DNA from 2 places in the Amycolatopsis umgeniensis genome. Region 2 is predicted to be linked to the other one. Evidence: riboswitches for the same ligand, from Rfam matches in the RefSeq annotation. Region 2 holds a riboswitch; the other holds the start of a gene.
What was found. Region 2 has a riboswitch for glycine ahead of gcvP (aminomethyl-transferring glycine dehydrogenase). Riboswitches for the same ligand answer to the same signal wherever they lie in the genome.
Positions count from the first base shown of each region.

Region 1: another riboswitch for glycine. It lies ahead of gcvP (aminomethyl-transferring glycine dehydrogenase); the one in region 2 lies ahead of gcvP (aminomethyl-transferring glycine dehydrogenase).

Region 1 covers NZ_JACHMX010000001.1:2,266,294-2,271,903, reverse strand. Annotated here, with positions in the region: gene HDA45_RS10095 (glutamine synthetase family protein) at 1-554, shown strand, start outside; gene HDA45_RS10090 (gamma-glutamyl-gamma-aminobutyrate hydrolase family protein) at 535-1,248, shown strand; gene HDA45_RS10085 (aldehyde dehydrogenase family protein) at 1,245-2,609, shown strand; gene HDA45_RS10080 (3-oxoacyl-ACP reductase) at 2,609-3,376, shown strand; gene HDA45_RS10075 (four-helix bundle copper-binding protein) at 3,564-3,947, shown strand; glycine riboswitch at 4,262-4,366, shown strand; gene gcvP (aminomethyl-transferring glycine dehydrogenase) at 4,410-5,610, shown strand, end outside.
Region 2 covers NZ_JACHMX010000001.1:8,813,670-8,819,279, reverse strand. Annotated here, with positions in the region: gene HDA45_RS40155 (nuclear transport factor 2 family protein) at 1-157, shown strand, start outside; gene gcvP (aminomethyl-transferring glycine dehydrogenase) at 161-3,040, opposite strand; glycine riboswitch at 3,212-3,313, opposite strand; gene HDA45_RS40145 (MerR family transcriptional regulator) at 3,360-3,941, opposite strand; gene HDA45_RS40140 (TetR/AcrR family transcriptional regulator) at 4,239-4,853, shown strand; gene HDA45_RS40135 (bifunctional nuclease family protein) at 5,060-5,533, opposite strand.

The DNA of each region.
Region 1 (5,610 bases), 6.5 Mb from region 2:
CCACCGCCGGTGAGGCCGTCCTCGCCGGCGACGGACCGGGCGGGTTCTCCCCGCTGATGGAGCACTTCCTCGCCGGTCAGCTCGCCGGCCTGCGCGAGCTGACGTACTTCTTCGCCCCGAACATCAACTCCTACAAGCGTTTCGTCCCCGGCAGCTTCGCGCCGACGGCCGTCGCGTGGGGCACCGACAACCGCACGTGCGCGCTCCGCGTCGTCGGCCACGGGGAGTCGCTCCGCACCGAGAACCGGGTCCCCGGCGGCGATGTGAACCCGTATCTCGCGGTGTCCGCGCTGATCGCGGCCGGGCTCCACGGCATCGAGAACGAACTCGAGCTGGAGCCCGAGTTCCAGGGCAACGCCTACGGTTCCGGCAAGCCGACCGTGCCGACGACCTTGCGGGAGGCCGCGGAGCTGCTGGACCGGAGCGAGCTCGCCAGGACCGCGTTCGGGGACGAGGTCGTCGACCACTATCTGAACGCGGCGAAGGTCGAGAACGCCGCGTACGACGCCGCCGTCACCGATTGGGAGAGGATCCGTGGCTTCGAACGGCTCTGAACCCCTCATCGGGCTCACGTCCTATCTGGAACCCGCGAAATTCCTGGTGTGGGAGACGGAAGCCGCGCTGCTGCACCGGGTCTACGTGGACGGCATCGTCGCGGCGGGCGGGATCCCGGTCCTGCTGCCGCCGGTGAGCGACGCGCACGACAGGCTGGTGTCCGCGGTGGACGGTCTCGTGCTGGTCGGCGGCGCCGACATCGAGCCCGCCCGCTACGGCCAGGAGCAGCACCCGACGACGTACGTCCGGCCGAACCGGGACGAGTTCGAATTCGGCCTGCTGCGGTCCGCTTTGGACAGTGGGAAACCGGTGCTGGGCGTGTGCCGCGGGCTGCAGGTGCTCAGCGTCGCGCTCGGCGGGACGCTCGCCCAGCACCTTCCGGACACTTTGGACACCAAGGTTCACCAGCCCGCGCCCGCGACCTTCGGTACCACTACGGTGAGGCTTGCCGAGGGCAGCCGGGCCGCGGCGATCCTCGGCACCGAGACCAAGGTGCCGTGTTATCACCACCAGGCCATCGACAGGCTCGGCGACGGGCTGGTCGCGACAGGCTGGGCCGCCGACGGGACCATCGAAGCGGCGGAACTACCCGGTGCCGGGTTCGTACTCGGCGTCCAATGGCATCCAGAACAGAATCCCGACGACACAAGGCTTTTCGAAGCGCTGGTGACAGCTGCGAAGGAGCGCTCATGACCACGTTCGAGGTGATCAACCCCGCCACCGAAGAAGTGGTGCGGTCGGTCGAGCCGACCTCGGCCGAGGAGACCGACGCGGCGATCGCCCGCGCGCAGGCGGCGTTCCCCGCCTGGCGTGCGGTGACCCCCGGCGACCGGGCACGGCTGCTGCGCCGGTTCGCCGACGCCGTCGACGCCGACATCGAGAACCTCGCCCAGCTGGAAGTCGCCAACGCGGGGCACACGATCGGCAACGCGCGCTGGGAGGCGGGCAACGTCCGCGACGTGCTGACGTACTACTCGGCGTCGCCCGAGCGGTTGAGCGGCAAGCAGATCCCGGTACCCGGCGGGGTGAACATGACGTTCCACGAGCCGCTCGGCGTGGTCGGGGTGATCGTGCCGTGGAACTTCCCGATGCCCATCGCGGGCTGGGGTTTCGCGCCCGCGCTGGCCGCCGGGAACACCGTCGTGCTCAAACCGGCCGAACTCACCCCGCTGACCGCGATCCGCCTCGGCGAGCTGGCCCGCGAGGCAGGGATCCCCTCGGACGTCTTCCAGGTGCTCCCCGGCAAGGGATCCGTGGTGGGACAGAGGTTCGTGGACCATCCGGCGGTGCGCAAGGTGGTGTTCACCGGCTCCACCGAGGTCGGCAAGCAGATCATGGCTGGCTGCGCCGCGCAGGTGAAGCGGGTGACGCTGGAACTCGGCGGCAAGAACGCGAACATCGTCTTCGCCGATTCCGATCTGGAGAAGGCCGCGGCCACCGCGCCGTACGGGGTGTTCGACAACGCGGGGCAGGACTGCTGCGCGCGGTCGCTGATCCTGGTGCAGGCGAGCGTGTACGACCGGTTCATGGAGCTGCTGGAACCCGCGGTGAAGGGTGTAGTCGTCGGCGATCCCCGCCTCGAGATGACCGAGATGGGCCCGCTGATCTCGGCCGGGCACCACGCGAAGGTGTCGTCCTATGTGGACGACGCCGCGCCGGTGGCGTTCCGGGGGAGCGCGCCGCTGGGGCCGGGCAACTGGTTCCCGCCGACCGTCGTCACCCCGCCGGACCTGCGGCATCCGCTGGCCTCGGACGAGATCTTCGGCCCGGTCGTCGCGGTGGTCCCGTTCACCGACGAGGCGGACGCGATCACCATGGCCAACCACACCGAGTACGGCCTGTCCGGCTCGATCTGGACCCGCGACGTCGGCCGCGCCTTCCGCGTCGCGCGCGGCGTCGAAGCCGGGAATCTCTCGGTCAACTCGCATTCGTCCGTCCGGTACTGGACGCCGTTCGGCGGGTTCAAGCAGTCCGGGCTCGGCCGCGAACTCGGCCCGGACGCTGTCGACGCCTTCACCGAGACCAAGAACGTCTTTATCAGCACGGAGGAATGATGGTTCAGCGTTTCGAAGGCCGCGTCGCGGTCATCACCGGCGGCAGCAGCGGCATCGGTCTCGCCACGGCGAGGCGGCTGGCGAGCGAGGGCGCGAAGGTCGTCATCGGCGACATCTCCGCCGAGGCGGGCAAAGCCGCGGCCGACGAGGTCGGCGGCCGGTTCATCCAGGCCGACGTCACCGACGCCGACCAGGTCGAGGCCCTCTTCCAGTCCACAGTGGACGAATTCGGCTCGGTCGACGTCGCGTTCAACAACGCCGGCATCTCCCCGCCCGAGGACGACTCGATCCTCACCACGGGCATCGACGCGTGGGAGAAGGTGCAGAAGGTCAACCTGACCTCGGTGTACCTGTGCTGCAAGGCCGTGCTGCCCCATATGCAACGGCAGGGGAAGGGCTCGATCATCAACACGGCGTCCTTCGTCGCGGTGATGGGCGCGGCGACGTCGCAGATCTCCTACACCGCGTCCAAGGGCGGGGTCCTGGCGATGAGCCGGGAACTGGGCGTGCAGTTCGCGCGGGAGAACATCCGGGTCAACGCGCTGTGCCCGGGTCCGGTGAACACGCCGCTGCTGAAGGAACTGTTCGCGAAGGACCCCGAGCGGGCCGCGCGGCGGCTGGTGCACGTGCCGGTCGGGCGGTTCGCGGAGCCGGAGGAGATCGCGGGCGCGGTCGCCTTCCTGGCGAGCGACGACGCCTCGTTCATCACGGCGTCGCAGTTCCTGGTGGACGGCGGGATCTCGGGAGCCTACGTCACCCCTTTGTGAGGGACCCCGCGCTGTCCGTGAAGGCCTCCTTGAGGGACCCAGGGTCCCTCAAGGAGGCCTTCACGGACTTGCTTGCCCGGGCGTCACTCGTCCCGGTTGCTGGGATGGCGTACCCCTGACCTGCGCGGTAGTCCTGAGACGCGGAGCCGCCCGGTTCCGCGATCCGAGAAGCGCGGAGGCCCCCAGGATGACCCGGCAGATGAGCACCGCCATGCGCGACTGCATCGACCTGTGCAACGAGTGCCACGTCAGGTGCGAGGAGATGATGACGCGCTGCATGGAGATCGGCGGCGCCAAGCTCGGGATGATGATGGTGACCTGCGCGGACATGTCGCGGATGAGCGCTGACATGATGATGCGCTGTTCGTCCATGGTCGCCGACCTCGAGATGATGCGCATGTGCGCGAAGATGTGCGGCCTGTCCTCCCAGATGATGCGCATGTGCGCCGAGGAGTGCGCCAAGACCGGCGACGCCGAACTCGCCGAGGCCGCCGACATGATGATGCGCTGCGCCGAGCTCTGCGGCACCATCACCGCCGAAATGATGATGGAGAACGCGGAACTCGCGTGATCAGAGCCGTAACTCGCGTGATCAGGCCCGTGACTCGCGTGATCAGAGCCGTGACTCATGAGTTCCGCCTCTGATCACGCGAGTTCCGCTTCTGATCACGCGAGTGACGGCCGTCCGGGCACCGCGGGTGTCCGGGCGAACGGGAGAAGTGACGTGTCCGGCCAGAAGTAGACGCGCGCCGAACACGCCAGGTACGGTGTGCGCACAACTGCAGACAGGGCCGTTGAGCTGGAGCGGGAGAGCCCCCACGAACGTGGTGGGGCACCGAAGGAGCAAACTCCCCGGAATCTCTCAGGTACCCACTACCGCTTCCGCGAGGCCACTCTGGAAAGCAGGCGCGCAAGTGCGCCTCACCCAAGGTGAAAGCCACCCCGTTCACGGGTGGTGAAACTCTCAGGTGCCATGACAGAGGGGGAGTTCCCAGCGCACCGGTCTATCCGGCGCCTGATTGAAGGAGCTCCCTTGACCAGTACGTCCTTCGACGACCGGCACATCGGCCCCTCGGAGTCCGAGCAGGCCAAGATGCTCGCCGAGGTCGGCTACGGCAGTCTCGATGCCCTGGTCCAGGCCGCGGTGCCGTCCGCGATCCGGGTCACCCGTGACCTCGAGCTTCCCCCCGCCGCGTCCGAAGAGGACGCCATCGCCGAGCTCCGCGCGCTCGCCGCGCTCAACAAGCCGATGACGCAGATGATCGGCCTCGGCTTCCACGACACGGTCACCCCGGCGGTCATCCGCCGCAACGTGCTGGAGAACCCGGCCTGGTACACGGCGTACACGCCGTATCAGCCGGAGATCTCGCAGGGCCGTCTCGAAGCCCTCCTCAACTTCCAGACCATGGTCTCCGAGCTGGCCGGTCTCGCCACCGCGAACGCCTCGCTGCTCGACGAGTCCACCGCCGTCGCCGAGGCCGTCATGCTGATGCGCCGCGTGTCGAAGTCCAAGTCGAACAAGGTCGTCCTCGACGCCGAGTGTCTCCCGCAGACCATCGCCGTCGTCCGCACCCGCGCCGAGGCCATGGGCGTCGAGGTCGAGGTCCGCGACCTGCTCACCGGCCTGCCGGAAGAGTTCTTCGGCGTGGTCGTGCAGTACCCGGGCGCTTCCGGCGTGCTGCGCGGCGCGGGCTTCTACTCTGCCATCTCCGAGACCGCGAAGGCCGCCGGCGCGCTGTACACCGTCGCCGCCGACCTGCTCGCCCTCACGCTGATCACCGCGCCGGGTGAGTTCGGCGCCGACATCGCCGCCGGTTCGACCCAGCGCTTCGGTGTCCCGCTCGGCTACGGCGGCCCGCACGCCGGGTACATGGCCGTCCGCACCGGGCTCGAGCGTTCGCTGCCGGGCCGCCTCGTCGGCGTTTCGGTCGACGCCGACGGCAACCCCGCGTACCGCCTCGCCCTGCAGACCCGCGAGCAGCACATCCGCCGCGAGAAGGCCACGTCCAACATCTGCACCGCGCAGGTCCTGCCCGCCGTGCTCGCCGCGATGTACGCGGTCTACCACGGTCCGGACGGCCTCAAGCGCATCGCGACCCGCGTCCACGAGCTCGCCGCCGGGCTGGCGGGCGCGCTGCGCGCAGGTGGCGTCGAGGTCGTCCACGAGGGCTTCTTCGACACCGTCCTCGCCCGCATGCCCGGTCAGGCCGAAGCGGTCGTCGCCGTCGCTCGCG
Region 2 (5,610 bases):
CGCGGCCCCCGACGCGCATCACGACATCGCGCGGTTCCAGTGGTACCTCGGTCCGGAGGGGACACGGGAGCCGCTGGCGATCGGCTTCGACGTCATCACCGTCGAGGACGGGCGGATCAAGCAGGTGCTGGGCTTTCTGGACAAGATGCCCGGCTGACGATCAGGCGAAGGCCTCCGGCGGCGGGCAGGAGCAGACGAGGTTGCGGTCACCCGCGGCCCCGTCGATCCGCCGCACCGGAGGCCAGATCTTCGCCGCCTGGAAGCCGGCCGGGAAGACCGCGTTCTCCCTGCTGTACGGGCGATCCCACTCGCCCGCGAGGCAGCGCGCGGTGTGCGGGGCGTTCCGCAGCGGGCTCTCGGCCACCGGCCATTCCCCCGCGGCGACCTTCTCGATCTCGCCGCGGATCGCGATCATCGCGTCGCAGAACCTGTCGAGTTCGCCGAGATCCTCGCTCTCGGTGGGCTCGACCATGAGCGTGCCCGCGACCGGGAAGGACATCGTCGGCGCGTGGAGGCCGTAGTCGGCGAGCCGCTTGGCGACGTCGTCGACGGTGACACCGGTCCGCTTGGTGAGCGCACGAAGGTCGAGGATGCATTCGTGCGCCACCAGGCCGTCGTGGCCGGAATACAGCACCGGGTAGTGCTCCGCGAGGCGCTTGGCGACGTAGTTGGCGTTCGCGACCGCTGTCAGCGTCGCGCGCCTCAGGCCCTCCGCGCCCATCATCCGGACGTAGGCCCAGGAGATCGGCAGGATCGACGCGCTCCCCCACGGCGCGGCGCTGATCGGGCCGACACCGGTGGCCGGGCCCGCGTCCGGCTGCAGCGGATGGTTCGGCAGGTACGGCGCCAGATGCGCGCCGACGCCGATCGGGCCGATACCTGGTCCGCCGCCGCCGTGCGGGATGCAGAAGGTCTTGTGCAGGTTGAGATGCGAGACGTCCGCGCCGAATTTGCCGTACTGCGCCACGCCGATCAGCGCGTTCAGGTTCGCGCCGTCGACGTACACCTGGCCGCCCGCGTCGTGCACCAGCGCGCAGACCTCGCGGACGGTGTCCTCGTACACGCCGTGCGTGGACGGATACGTGATCATGATCGCGGCCAGGTCGTCCGCATGCTCGTCCACAGTGGACTTGAGGTGACCGAGGTCGATGTTCCCCTCGTCGTCGCATTTCACCACCACGACGCGCATCCCGGCCATGATCGCGCTGGCCGCGTTCGTCCCGTGCGCGCTCGACGGGATCAAGCAGACGTCCCGCGCCGCGTTCCCGCGTTCGCGATGGTAGGCCCGGATCGCCAGCAGTCCGGCGAACTCGCCCTGACTTCCGGCGTTCGGCTGAAGGGAAACCGCGTCGTAGCCGGTGATACCGGCCAGCCACCGCTCCAGATCCTTCACGATGGTGAGCAACCCGGCCGCGTCCTCGGCGGGCGCGAACGGGTGCAGACCGGCGAACTCGGGCCAGGTGATCGGCTCCATTTCGGCCGTGGCGTTGAGTTTCATCGTGCACGAGCCGAGCGGGATCATGCTCCTGTCGAGTGCGACGTCCTTGTCGGACAACGCCCTCAGGTACCGCAGCAGCGCCGTCTCCGAGCGGTGCGTGTGGAACACGGGATGCGTCAGGTAGTCGCTGGTGCGGCGCAGATCCGGCGGGAAGCCGTCGGCGGTGTCCGCGTCGAGCGAGTCCACATCGGACACCGCGACCCCGAAAGCCTTCCACACCAGGGAAAGGTGCTCACGGGTCGTCGTCTCGTCGCACGCGACGGCGACGTGGTCCGCGTCCACGAGCCTGAGGTTGACCCCGAGCTCACGAGCCGTGCCGACGACCCCGGCCGCGCGGCCGGGCACGGAAACCATGACGGTGTCGAAGAACTCGCAGTGCACGACGTCCACGCCGCTCTCGGCGAGCCCCGCCGCGAGCACGGTGGCCATGCGGTGCGCGCGGTTCGCGATGGCGCGCAGACCTTCGGGGCCGTGATACACCGCGTACATCGACGCGATGACCGCCAGGAGCACCTGCGCGGTGCAGATGTTGCTGGTGGCCTTCTCCCGGCGGATGTGCTGCTCGCGCGTCTGCAGCGCGAGCCGGTACGCGGGGGCGCCGTCGGCGTCCTTCGACACCCCGACGAGCCGTCCGGGCAACTGCCGTTCCAGTCCTTGCCGGACGGCGAGGTACGCCGCGTGCGGGCCACCGAAGCCCATCGGGACACCGAACCGCTGTGTGGACCCGATCGCGACGTCGGCGCCGAGCTCGCCCGGCGACCGCAGCAGGGTCAGCGCCAGCGGATCCGCGGCCATCACCACGGCCGCGCCCAGCGCCTTGGCCTCGGCGATGGTGTGGTCCCATTCGCGGACGACACCGGACGCGCCGGGATAGGACAGCAGCACCCCGAAGAAGTCACCACCGAGGCCGAGTCCGGTGATGCCCTGGGACAGGTCCGCGGTCACCAGCTCGATGCCGAGCGGTTCGGCACGGGTGCGCAGGACCTCGATCGTCTGGGGCAGCGTGTCCTCGTCGACCACGAACCGGTTCGACTTCGGCTTTCCCGCCCGGCGGACCAGTGTCATCGCCTCGGCCGCCGCGGTCGCCTCGTCCAGCATGGACGCGTTGGCGATCGGCAGACCGGTCAGATCGGCGACCATGGTCTGGAAGTTGAGCAGCGCTTCGAGCCTGCCTTGCGAGATCTCCGGCTGGTACGGCGTGTACGCGGTGTACCAGGCCGGGCTTTCCAGCACGTTCCGGCGGATGACCGGCGGGGTGACGGTGTCGTGGTAGCCGAGGCCGATCATCTGGACCATCGGCCGGTTGCGCGCGGCGAGCGCGCGGAGTTCGGCGAGCGCGCCGGTCTCACTGGCGGGCGGCGGCAGATCCGACGGCGTCGCGGATTCCCGGAGCGACGCGGGGACGGCGCGCTCGGCCAGTTCGTCGAGGGAAGCGACGCCGACGACATCGAGGATGCGCGCGAGTTCCTCCGCGCCGGGACCGATGTGCCGGTCCGCGAAGAGGGTTCCGGATTCGAGCGCGGCCAGTGAAACTGGCTCCATCGGGGACCTCCCAAGACGCGGGGGTGGGGCCGGGACGGATTGTCCTGGCCCTCCCCACTCTGTCCGTACCCCCGTGGGGGCGCCTGAGAGTTTCGCCCGAGTGTTGAGCCGGGCTTGCACCGTCGGCGGGGCCGCCAGGCTGTGACCTGGCGAACCACTTTCCAGAGGCGTCTCTTCCGCGCGGTCCAGGGTGCCTGAGAGGTTCCGGGGAGGACTTGCTCCTTCGGCGCCGAGCTCAACGGTTATCGGCTCGGTCTCTCCCGCGCGGATTCGTCGACCGCGGAAGTGAGCCTACCCTGCCGCTCGCGCGGCTTCATGATCAGCCGGTGCGACGCGCGTTACGGCGCTGCGTGAGCTCGTCCGGCGTGACGGTTTCGATCACGCCGCCGTCGGCCCGCTCGGCCTGGAACTCGTGGATGGTGCCGCTGATCTCCTGCATCGCCCCGCTGACCGCGATGCCGAAAACACCCTGCCCGCCCTGGAGTAAATCGACGATCTCTTCGGGCGAGGTGCACTCGTACACGGTGGTGCCGTCGGAGAACAGGGTGACCCTGGCGAGGTCGCGGACGCCGCGCAGCCGCAGGTGGTCGACGGCGACGCGGATGTTCTGCAGCGAGACACCGGTGTCCAGCAGGCGCTTGACGACCTTCAGGACGAGGATGTCCTTGAACGAGTAGAGCCGCTGCGAACCGGATCCGTGCGCCGTGCGGATACTCGGCGCGACCAGCTTCGTGCGGGCCCAGTAGTCGAGCTGCCGGTACGTGATCCCGGCGATCTGGCAGGCTGCGGGACCGCGGTAACCGACGAGTTCGTCCGGGAGGGAAGAGTCGGGGAACAGCTCGCCCTGCTCGCCGTCAGCGACCGGAACGAGCGGCTCTTGAGGGCTACCAGCCTCGACCACGCCATGCCTCCCCTCGCCCGACCTGGCGGCCGGCGAACAAAGCCGCGCGGACCCACGTGAGTCCGCACCGGAGTCCATCGTCAAGACGGATGCCCCAGACATCCGAATCACACCTTGGCGATTTACCTCCATTGACGGTAAGCGCGTCCGGCAAAGCGGTCAACGCGACGCGCGGTCGACCTCAAGCTCTTCTTGAGGCTTGTCCACGGCAGTCCCCCGAACGGCTGCACGCTTGCCGGTTTTACTCAGCCGTGTTATTTTTTACTCATGCAAGTAACTCCCTCCACGCAAAGTGCCATGCAAGAGGTGCAGGCGGAGCTCGGGCTGTCGGTCACCGAAGCCGCCCGGCGGGCCCAGATCGTCGGCGCCACGATCGCGACGATCTCCGACCTCGGCTACCACAAGACGTCGTTCGCGAAGATCAAGGAGCGGGCCGGGCTGTCCAGCACCCGGATCATCTCCTACCACTTCACCAACAAGGCGGGCCTCATGCAGGCCGTGGTCACCACCGCGACCGGGATGAAGGACAAGTTCCTCGAGGAGCGGATCCAGGGCACGACCGACCGGGCCGGGCTGCTGCGCGGATATATCGAGGCGGAGATCGAGTTCCTCGGCTCGTACCCGGAACTGGTGCGGGTCATGGTCGAGATGGCCTCGAGCGGATCGGACGCCGAAGGCTGGTTCATGTCGGCGCCGATCGTCGAGGAGTTCCGCACCGGCCGGCTCGAACGCCAACTGCGACAGGGGCAGCAGGAAGGCGCTTTCGGCGACTTCGCGGCGGACGTGATGGCGCTGTCGATCGCACAGGCCATCGACGGCGTCGCCGCGAAGTTCGCCGCGGACCCGAAGCTGGACCTGGAGCGGTACGGGCGGGAACTGGCGGACCTGTTCACGCGGGCGACCGCCGCCTGAAGCGCCTGGGTGAACGCGCCTGGGGTCGACGTGGCTGAAGGGCGCTTTCCCCACATCGCATGAGGGAAAAGCGCCCTTCGCCGCGTGCCATGCGGCGAGGGGGCCCTTCAGTCCGACCCGCACCCACCGCGGCCGCGTTCACCGCACGCAAGAAGAAGGGGCGGCGCCACCGGCGCCGCCCCTTCGTTCGAGATCTCAGTATGTGATCACGTGTCCGCGCCGCGGAAGTCCTCCGGCGAGACGGAGTCGAGGAACTCGCGGAACTTCTCGACCTCGTCCTCCTGCTCGTCGGGGATGATGAGCCCCGCTTCCTCCAGCACCGCGTCCACGGCGTGGATCGGGACTCCCACCCGCAGCGCCAGCGCCACCGAGTCGCTCGGCCGCGCCGAAACCCTGATGTCGCCGTCGAAGACCAGTTCCGCGAAGAACGTGCCTTCCTTCAAGTCGGTGATGACGACCTGCTCCAGCTCGCGGCCCAGCGCCCCGATGACCTCCTTGAGCAGGTCATGGGTGAGCGGACGGGCCGGGCGGACTCCCTGCTGCTCCAACGCGATGGCGGTGGCCTCGACCGAGCCGATCCAGATCGGCAGGTAGCGCTCGCCCTCGGTTTCCCGCAGCAACAAGATCGGCTGATTCGCGGGCAGCTCCACCCGCACGCCGACGACGCGCATCTCGCTCATCGGGCTTCGCCTCCCTCTCGTGCGCACGGGCCGCAACGCTTGTCTCGACGATCAAGCGACGGTGATCCCGACGCTAC